Linked DNA regions of Fervidicoccus fontis Kam940. Each later gene encodes a partner of the first gene's protein in a complex. Links are inferred from orthologs where the notes say so. Each region holds a gene or a part of one and is shown in the gene's direction. Other genes may lie near its edges.

Region 1 (4,477 bases):
AAATGGTGAAAAAAGAAGAAAAATGGTCAGAGGAAATACAATAGATGAAAGCTTTGTTCAAATAAATACTATTTTAGTGCAATAAATTATATCGTTAAAGTGATGTATTTTGGCTTATGAAAAAAAGGAACAACCTGAAGTAAATATTGGGACTGCAGGTCATGTAGACCATGGAAAGACTACTTTAGTTTATTCTCTCACTGGTATCTGGACTTCAAAACATAGTGAAGAGTTAAAGAGAGGAATGACAATAAAGCTTGGATATGCAGATGGGGGTATATATAGGTGTTCTAACTGTCCATTTCCAGAAGAGTACCAGCCCTTACCAGAATGCAAGGAATGTCCCTCAGGATCGGAGCCTGAGCTTTTAAGAAGAATATCTTATGTTGACGCGCCAGGACATGAAATACTTATGACTACCATGCTTTCTGGTGCTGCTATAATGGATGGAGCACTTTTAGTGATAGCAGCCAATGAAAAGTGTCCTCAACCGCAAACTTTTGAGCATTTTAAGGCTCTTGAAATAATCGGAATAAAAAATCTCATTATAGTTCAGAACAAAGTTGACGTAGTAAGCAGGGAAAGAGCTAGAGAAAGTTACAATGAAATTAAACGTCTCATAGAAGGCACATGGGCAGAAAATGCTCCTATTATACCTATTAGCGCTCTAAAAGGGGCTAATATTGATGTTCTTATGGCTGCAATACAAAAGTACATACCTACTCCGGAAAGAGATCTGACTAAGCCTCCTTTAATGCACATTGTTAGAAGCTTTGATGTAAATAAGCCTGGTACACCTCCTGAAAAACTTGCTGGTGGTGTGGTTGGAGGCACACTTTCGCAAGGAGAGCTTAAAATCGGCGATGAAATAGTAATTCTGCCAGGCATGAAAGTTAAAAAATCGGGCGGAAGAGAAGAATATCAGGCTATATATACTGAAGTTACTAGTTTAAGGTTCGGTGAAATTGAGGTTGAAAAAGCCCTTCCAGGCGGATTGCTCGCTGTAGGGACAAAGCTAGATCCATCTATTACTAAAAGAGATCAACTTATTGGAAACGTTCTTACAATTCCTAATAATAAACTTCCTATAATAGACCATATTGAAATGGAATATCATTTGCTCGAAAGAGTTGTAGGTGCAAAAGAATTCATCACAGCAAGACCTATTCAGGCAAAAGAAAGACTAATGATTACGATAGGGACTGCTCTAACTAAAGGAGTAGTTGAGAGAGTATCAAGCAATGTAATAGAAATTTCGCTTTCAAAGCCCATTGTTGGCATAAGCGGTAGCAGGGCTGTGTTCAGCAGAGAGATTAATGGGAAGTGGAGATTGGCAGGATGGGGGATCTTGAAGTTATAAAAAACATATATGTAGTGCTTGACACAAATTTCTTGTTTATGCATCTAAGAAAGTTTGATGTTTTCGAAGAGATCTCTTCTTTGATTAATTATAAACCGGAATTCATTTGCTTAGAAAGCGTTTTAAATGAATTAGAAAAATTGGAGAGGAAAAACAGAAAAAATGATAATGAAATAAAAAAACGAATTGGCTTGATTAAGGAAAAATGTGAACTTCAAAAGTCTAATTATTTTTCTGCTGATAAAGACATTTTAGAAATTGCTTTGAACTTAACCGAAAAGGGCATTGTAATTGTTGCTACAAATGACAGAGAATTGAGGAGAAAATTGAGACAGATCGGGATAAAAAGTATTTACTACAGAGAAAGTGAAAACTCCCTTGAAACAGATTTCGAATTCTGGCTATAATTTAACATAATACTTATAAAAGCTTTATATCAATAATATAAAACAACTTTTCAATATTTGTAGCAATGAGGTAATGAGTATATGTTTTTACGTTCTAGGGTAAAGGATATACTAAGGATTCCGCCGGAAAGGATGAATGAAGATTTGGACAAAGTCGCATCAGAAATACTGAATCAATATTACTCGGGATACTATGACGATGAGCTTGGAATTATTATTGGTGTCGAAAAGGCAAAGGTAGATCCATTTGGAAAAATTGTGCATGGAGATGGAGCATCTTATCATAATGTAGAAGCGTCAATAATTTCTATGAAGCCTTTAATGCATGAAGTAGTAGAGGGCTTTGTAACAGACGTTAAAGATTATGGATTATTCATTAGGATCGGTCCAATAGATGGATTTGTGCATAAATCGCAAATTTCTGACGAATACGTTGAATATGATAGCAGCAGGGAAGCATTTATTCTGAAAAACAGTAATAGAATCATTGAAAGAGGAGATATTGTTAGAGCAAGGATTATCGCATTAAGTTTTTCTACTGAAAAAAAAGAAATAAGGGTCCAATTAACTATGAGACAGCCCTACCTTGGTAAAACTGTAGAGGGATAAGCAATGTCTAAAAGGTTGAAATCTCCTTATAAGGCATGTATAAAGTGCAAGGCTCTTGTAGAACCAAATGTCGAAGTATGTCCTGTCTGCGGGTCTAAAGAATTTACTAATGATTGGGAAGGACTTGTAATTGTCCTAGATGTTAATAATAGTAAAATAGCTCAAATCTTAGGAATTACGAAGCCTGGAAAGTATGCAATAAAGATTAGGTGATGATAAATAGTTCTAAAAATGAATGATAAACTCAAGAAAGTTCTTTCGGAACCATTTGGTCCAATTTATTCTGGTTCCTCTTTTGAAAACCTTATAAAAACTACACATAATAAATTCAGGTATATAACAATAGGAGATTATGTAACGGAAAAGTATATAGAAATTGCAGAAAAATCTCCTGTGCTTTCTTTTGTAGATATGCAGACAAAAAGAGAAAGATATGATATTTCAAAGATAAAAAGTTACTATACGGATATAATCGAAATATATAACAAACAAGGAACTATCAGTAAAGAAACAATAAATGAAGAACTTTCTGAAGTTTTAATTAACTACATCCAAGGCATTTCATCTTTAGTAATTGTTAGAGGAGAGGAAGATCTTCTATCATTATATGTCCCTTTATTAATACCAATGAATTCCAGTGGAAGAGTAATTTATGGGCAACCAGGAATGGGCGCTGTTGTCTTTGATGTTAACGAAAAGACAAAAAGAGAAATAAGCAATATACTGCAAGATTTTTATATAGAATTTTCGATTTAATTTTATCGGATATTAAGGGAAAATTTCTTCAATGAGGTATATTTTGACCTTCTCTCTCCTAGAAGGTGAAAGGTGTAAGCTGTATAACTAATAAAAATGATGAGCACCAAACAAACCTTCATCCTTCAGAAAGAGAACACTCAGATTGTTGAGACAATTTTAAAGACAAGCCTATCATAAACTCTGCTACCTTCTCCCATCTTTTGCTTTGTCCTTGCATCAATAGCATACTGAAATCCTTTTTCTAGTTCAGTATGTATTAAACCCGCTACTACCTTAGGAGAAGCTTCATGATCTACTATTAGCGCATCTGGCAATATATTGCCGTTTTTATCTGTAAGCTTATTAATGTCTTCAACAGGAAAAACTACAACTTTTTTCAATACATCGTAAATTATAGAATTAATTACTTTTTGAACACCTGTAGAACCATACCTTTTAAGGACTTTTTCTTCTATATATTTTAGAGCAACTTCCTGCTGTGGAGTTAACTTGACATTTTCTTTTATAAAAAATATACTATCTCCTGGAATATAATCGATCAGATTCATCTTTGCAGCTTTTCTTAAAGCTAGTTCAGATTCAGATGAAACTGGAACAACTGGAACCTCGGGAAATTCTTTTTTCAGTCTTTCAATATTTTCATATGCGGTAGGAAGATCTGCCTTATTTGCAGCAATTATATGAGGCTTAGCCGTCTTTCTTAATTCTTTTGCAAAAATATAAAAATCTTCTTCTTTCCAATTGCTCGGTCTTTTATTTGTCAAATCAATCCTTTCAAGTACCTCAATCACATGAGATCTTTTTATAGATAGTCCAGAAATTTTATCGTATAATGCATCTACAAAATTCTTTCTGCTTGTTTCAACACTTACAGAAAACTTCTGCCAATCAGAGCTTACTATTTTAGCCAACCATAAATCAACTTCATTTATTATTTGCTTAACTTCTTCTATAGGATCGTAGGTACCGGGCGGTACTGGGTTCCCCTCTTCATTTGTAGACCCAGATGCATCGATAACTAAAATAAATGCATCTGCTTTTCTGAGGTCATCCATAAATTTATTTCCTAAGCCTCTTCCCATATGTGCACCAGGTATTAGACCAGCAACATCGAGCAGTTCGATAGGAACGAACCTATTACCATTTTGACAATAACCTGTTCTTGGATTACAAGCTTCAAGACCAAAATCAAGATGAGGGCAAGTTATTTTAACATACCCTATTCCATGATTCGGTTTTATTGTGGTAAAAGGTCTGTTACTAATCTCAACTGTTGTCATTGTAGCTGCAGAAAAAAACGTCGATTTTCCTACATTAGTTTTTCCAATTACACCTATTAATG
Region 2 (4,316 bases), 140 kb from region 1 along the record:
CTGCAGGACCTATAGTAATGAGCCTCGCGCTCTTGTCCGTTTCCTCTTTTAAAAGCTCAGTCGTCATGTTTGTGGTTAGGCCCCAAGCCCTCGTGGCATCCCTGAACTCGACATTATCATCTTTTATCCAAACGTAAGTGGGCTTCTCAGCTCTTCCGCTTACGACTATTGCATCATAACCCGCAAACTTCATCTCTGCACCGAAGTACCCTCCCCCAACACTTCTGAAGTACGTTCCAGTTAATGGTGATTTGAATACTACAAACCACCTACTCGCACTCTGAGAAGAGGTTCCGGCCAAAGGACCTACTGATACAACTAACAAGCTTTCCGGGCTGAGGGGATCAGTTCCTTTTTTCATATTGTCCCATAGAATTTTTATACCAAATCCCCTAGCGCCAATATAATCTCTTGCCATTTCTCTGCTAAGCTCTAGCTTTTTCGCCTCTCTTTTCGTTAAATCTAACCATAAAATTTTTCCAGCGTATCCGTATATTGAATTTGGAGACATTTTTTATCCCACTTGAATTTTACAAAATGATAATTGTATTTTTTATAATAATAAAATTTATGTTATGAGTTTTAGAAGCAGAAGGGTTTGGGACTACGTAGTCTTTTGTAGACTTATGTAGCTCTTGGGGTTCATCACCTTTACATTCCTCGCGGATTCATGGGGAGCTTCATCTGGCTTGAGGGCATTCAGAGTGACCCCAGGCACCCCACATCTTGAGTATTTAAGGAATATATTTTCTAGCTCAAATCAGATAATCAATATCAGCCCCTATAAACCTTTATGAAACTCAAAACACTTTGTCTAGGCAAGTATTCTGTAGAACCGCAGAGAAAGCGTCTTGTTGAAGTTGTTACCCTTCTTCATGTTTTCTTTGATGTCCTTCAGATCCTCCTGCAGAACTAAAGCATCGTATCTATTAGCTATGTCTGCAATAATGTTTGCTAACTTATATGCATAATCGCTTGAGATGTTTCAACAACTATAACCTTTATAAAAACAGAAATAGCGCACTAAGGCGCCGGGGGCGGGATTTGAACCCGCGCGCCCCGCAAGGAGCAGTGGGTCTCCTGCTGAAGGCCGGAAACGACTCATCCTTATGGTCTCGAGCCCACCGCCTTAGACCGCTCGGCCACCCCGGCGCCCTCTACTTTAATATTTTAATTTACTAGATAAAAACTCTACTCGTTAAAGCGGAGAACGGAAATTTTTTATTTAAATACAGGGTATATATTTTTTAATTTGTACAATTGAGAGCAAATTTTAAAATCTTTTAAAAGAGATTTTTAAAGAGAAGCCGCGGTAGTATAGCCCGGCCAAGTATGCGGGCCTCTCGAGCCCGTGACCCGGGTTCAAATCCCGGCCGCGGCACATTAAATATTTTCTATTCAGTAGTAAAATTTTCATAGTAAAAAATAAAATCCCTTATATTTATAATCATGAAATACAAAAAGAGCATAAATATTTAAAAACTCTTATTCAGTGTAAATTTTTGTTTGCTTTATGTTTTATGAAAGGTTTAGTAAAATGCGTAAAATCGTTCTTAACAACAAAATGGGGTTGTAAAAGGTCATGTCTCCAAAAAAGTTTTCTGTACAAGATCACGTTCTCGTTCCAAAGCATGAGAGGATACCAATAACTGAGGTCCCAAAGGTACTGAAGGAGCTTAATGTTAGCATTAATCAGCTCCCGCTAATCAGATCGAGCGATCCAGTTGCGAGGGAGATAGGAGCAAAGCCAGGAGAGCTTGTGAAGATTACAAGGAGAGATGAGATAACAGGAGAATCAGTTGTCTACAGACTAGTGGTGATCGGCTGACATGTCCAATAATATCCAAGAAGAGGGAGCGCGTGAATCCAAGAAAAAAGAAGACCTTAGCTACTTAGATGGAGAAGCGAGGTGGCTTTTAGCTAAAAAGTTTATTGAAGAGCAGGGGCTTTCTAGACAGCATCTCGATTCTTATAACAGATTTGTTGAGACTATGCTGCAGGAAATTATAGATGAACAGGAGATTATAGAAACAGCTTTCCCTGAAGTGAAGTTTAAGCTTGGTAAGATTGAAGTTTTAAAGCCAGTTTCTAGAGAGGCTGACGGATCTGAAGTAGAGATAACTCCGTTTGAGGCGAGGGTAAGGAACATTACTTATGCGTCCCCAATGTACCTTGAAATAACGCTGGTTGAAAATGGAGTTGAGAGCATAAAGGATAAGGTATACATCGGAGATCTTCCAATAATGATTAAAAGCAAGCTCGATCCTCTGAGCAAGATGAGCCCTGAGGAGCTTATAAAGATAAACGAAGATCCCGATGATCCGGGAGGATACTTTATAATAAATGGAACTGAAAAAGTCATAATAGCTCAGGAAGATATGGTAACAAACAGAGTATTGGTCGATGAGGGAAAGGCGGGGAGCAATGTTCTCTATACGGCTAAGGCAATATCTAGCACCGGATCTTATAGGATTTCAGTTATGATGGAGCTCCATAAGGATGGGACTATCACGATCTCATTTGGAGGAGTTCCTGGAAAGCTTCCCTTTGCCATACTCATGAGGGCCCTCGGATTTGAGAAGGATCAGGATATTGTTTATGCGGTAAGCTTAAACCCGGAGGTTCAGAGCCTCCTTCTCCCAAGCCTTGAAGCCTCCAGATCTATAGCGACTGTCGATGACGCTTTAGATTATATAGGAACTAGAGTTGCAATAGGTCAGGTCAGGGAGAACAGAATAGAAAGGGCAAAGCAGGTTATCGACAAGTACTTCTTCCCTCATTTGGGTTCTTCCCCTAAGGACAGAAGGAAGAAGGGCTTCTTCTTAGCACAAATGGCCAACATGATTCTTGAGCTCTCTTTAGGCTGGAGGGAGCCTGATGACAGGGACCATTACGCGAACAAAAGGCTGAAGCTTGCAGGCGACCTGCTTGCAACCCTCTTCAGGGCGTCCTTCAAGAACTTTGTAAAGGACTTTAACTACCAAGCTGAGAAGGTCCTAACCAGGAGCAAGAGGTTCAAAATATCGTCAATAGTAAGATCAGATGTTATGACCGAGAGGATAAGGCATGCCTTGGCAACGGGCACATGGGTCGGAGGAAAGACGGGCGTATCCCAGCTTTTAGATAGGACGAACTGGATGAGCATGCTCAGTCATTTGAGAAGGGTTGTATCGCCGCTGAGCAGGAGCCAGCCCCTGTTTAAGGCTAGAGACCTCCACGGCACTCAATGGGGGAGGATGTGTCCATTCGAGACTCCCGAGGGTCCAAATTGCGGTCTGGTGAAGAACCTCTCCCTTCTCACATACATAACTGTTGGAATCAGCGAGAAGAAGGTTGAAAACCAGCTTTACAAGCTCGGAGTCATACCAGTTGAAGAAGCCCTTAAAGACGCTGTGGAGAACAACAACACCCAGTACCTAGAAATGACTAGGGTTTACTTAAACGGAAGGCACATAGGATATTACCCGGATGGTGAAAAGCTCGCTTCCACAATAAGGGAGATGAGGAGGAAGGGAGATCTTCATCACGAGATCAATGTCGTTTATTACGAGAGACCTCAAATAAAAGAACTCTACGTCAATACAGATGCTGGGAGGATAAGGAGGCCTTTAATCATAGTGAGAAACGGAAAGCCTGCAGTAACTAAAAGAGACATTGAAGCTTTAAGGAAAGGGGAAAAGACGTTTTCAGATCTTGTAAAGGAAGGGAAAATAGAGTACCTCGATGCTGAGGAAGAGGAAAACGCGTATATAGCTCTAGATCCTTCAGATCTGCTAGGACCGAATGGAAAGGAATATACTCATCTTGAGCTCTGGACTGCTGGAATATTTGGAGTCGCGGCTTCAACTATTCCATACATTGAGCATAACCAGTCCCCGAGAAACACCTACCAGTCTGCAATGGTTAAGCAGGCCTTAGGTCTATATGCAGCTAACTTCAACGTTAGAACCGATTCAAGGGGGCATATACTCCACCACCCTGAAAAGCCTCTAGTTCAGACAAAGCCGCTGGAAGTAATAAGGTATAATGAAAAGCCTGCAGGACAGAACGCTGTTGTAGCCATCATGTCCTATACTGGGTACAACATCGAAGATGCACTGATCTTCAATAAGTCAAGCGTTGAAAGGGGGTTCATGAGATCGACGTTCTTCAGGCTCTACTCAACTGAGGAGAAGAAGTATCCTGGAGGTCAGGAGGACAAAATTGAAGTCCCCGAGGCAGGCGTGAAGATATACAGGGGTTTTGAGGTATACAAAAAGCTCGACCCGGATGGCATAATCTCTCCAGAAACTGAGGTCGCGGATGGAGAGGCGCTC

Evidence for each region. Proteins that work in one complex are often made in the same cells at the same time.
Region 2: FFONT_RS02170 (region 1) and FFONT_RS02960 share a complex: the UniProt entries of both Methanocaldococcus jannaschii proteins name them as parts of the RNA polymerase complex. The link is inferred for Fervidicoccus fontis Kam940 from one-to-one orthologs.

The regions. Positions count from the first base shown.
Region 1 is NC_017461.1:422,447-426,923, reverse strand. Bases 792-3,612 are described here. They hold FFONT_RS02170 (DNA-directed RNA polymerase), read left to right. Parts: upstream 792-1,848; coding sequence 1,849-2,376; downstream 2,377-3,612. Other genes in these bases: FFONT_RS02155 (redox-regulated ATPase YchF), read right to left, coding at 3,273-3,612; FFONT_RS02160 (GTP-dependent dephospho-CoA kinase family protein), read left to right, coding at 2,608-3,132; spt4 (transcription elongation factor subunit Spt4), read left to right, coding at 2,380-2,589; FFONT_RS02175 (PIN domain-containing protein), read left to right, coding at 1,339-1,767; FFONT_RS02180 (translation initiation factor IF-2 subunit gamma), read left to right, coding at 792-1,360. Also shown: FFONT_RS02185 (30S ribosomal protein S6e), read left to right, coding at 1-85; more of FFONT_RS02180, read left to right, coding at 110-791; more of FFONT_RS02155, read right to left, coding at 3,613-4,477. UniProt on the Methanocaldococcus jannaschii protein: DNA-dependent RNA polymerase (RNAP) catalyzes the transcription of DNA into RNA using the four ribonucleoside triphosphates as substrates.
Region 2 is NC_017461.1:564,293-568,608, reverse strand. The notes cover bases 546-3,205. They hold FFONT_RS02960 (DNA-directed RNA polymerase subunit H), read left to right. Parts: upstream 546-1,582; coding sequence 1,583-1,828; downstream 1,829-3,205. Other genes in these bases: FFONT_RS02955 (DNA-directed RNA polymerase subunit B), read left to right, coding at 1,830-3,205. Outside these bases: FFONT_RS02975 (aldehyde ferredoxin oxidoreductase family protein), read right to left, coding at 1-511; more of FFONT_RS02955, read left to right, coding at 3,206-4,316. UniProt on the Methanocaldococcus jannaschii protein: DNA-dependent RNA polymerase (RNAP) catalyzes the transcription of DNA into RNA using the four ribonucleoside triphosphates as substrates.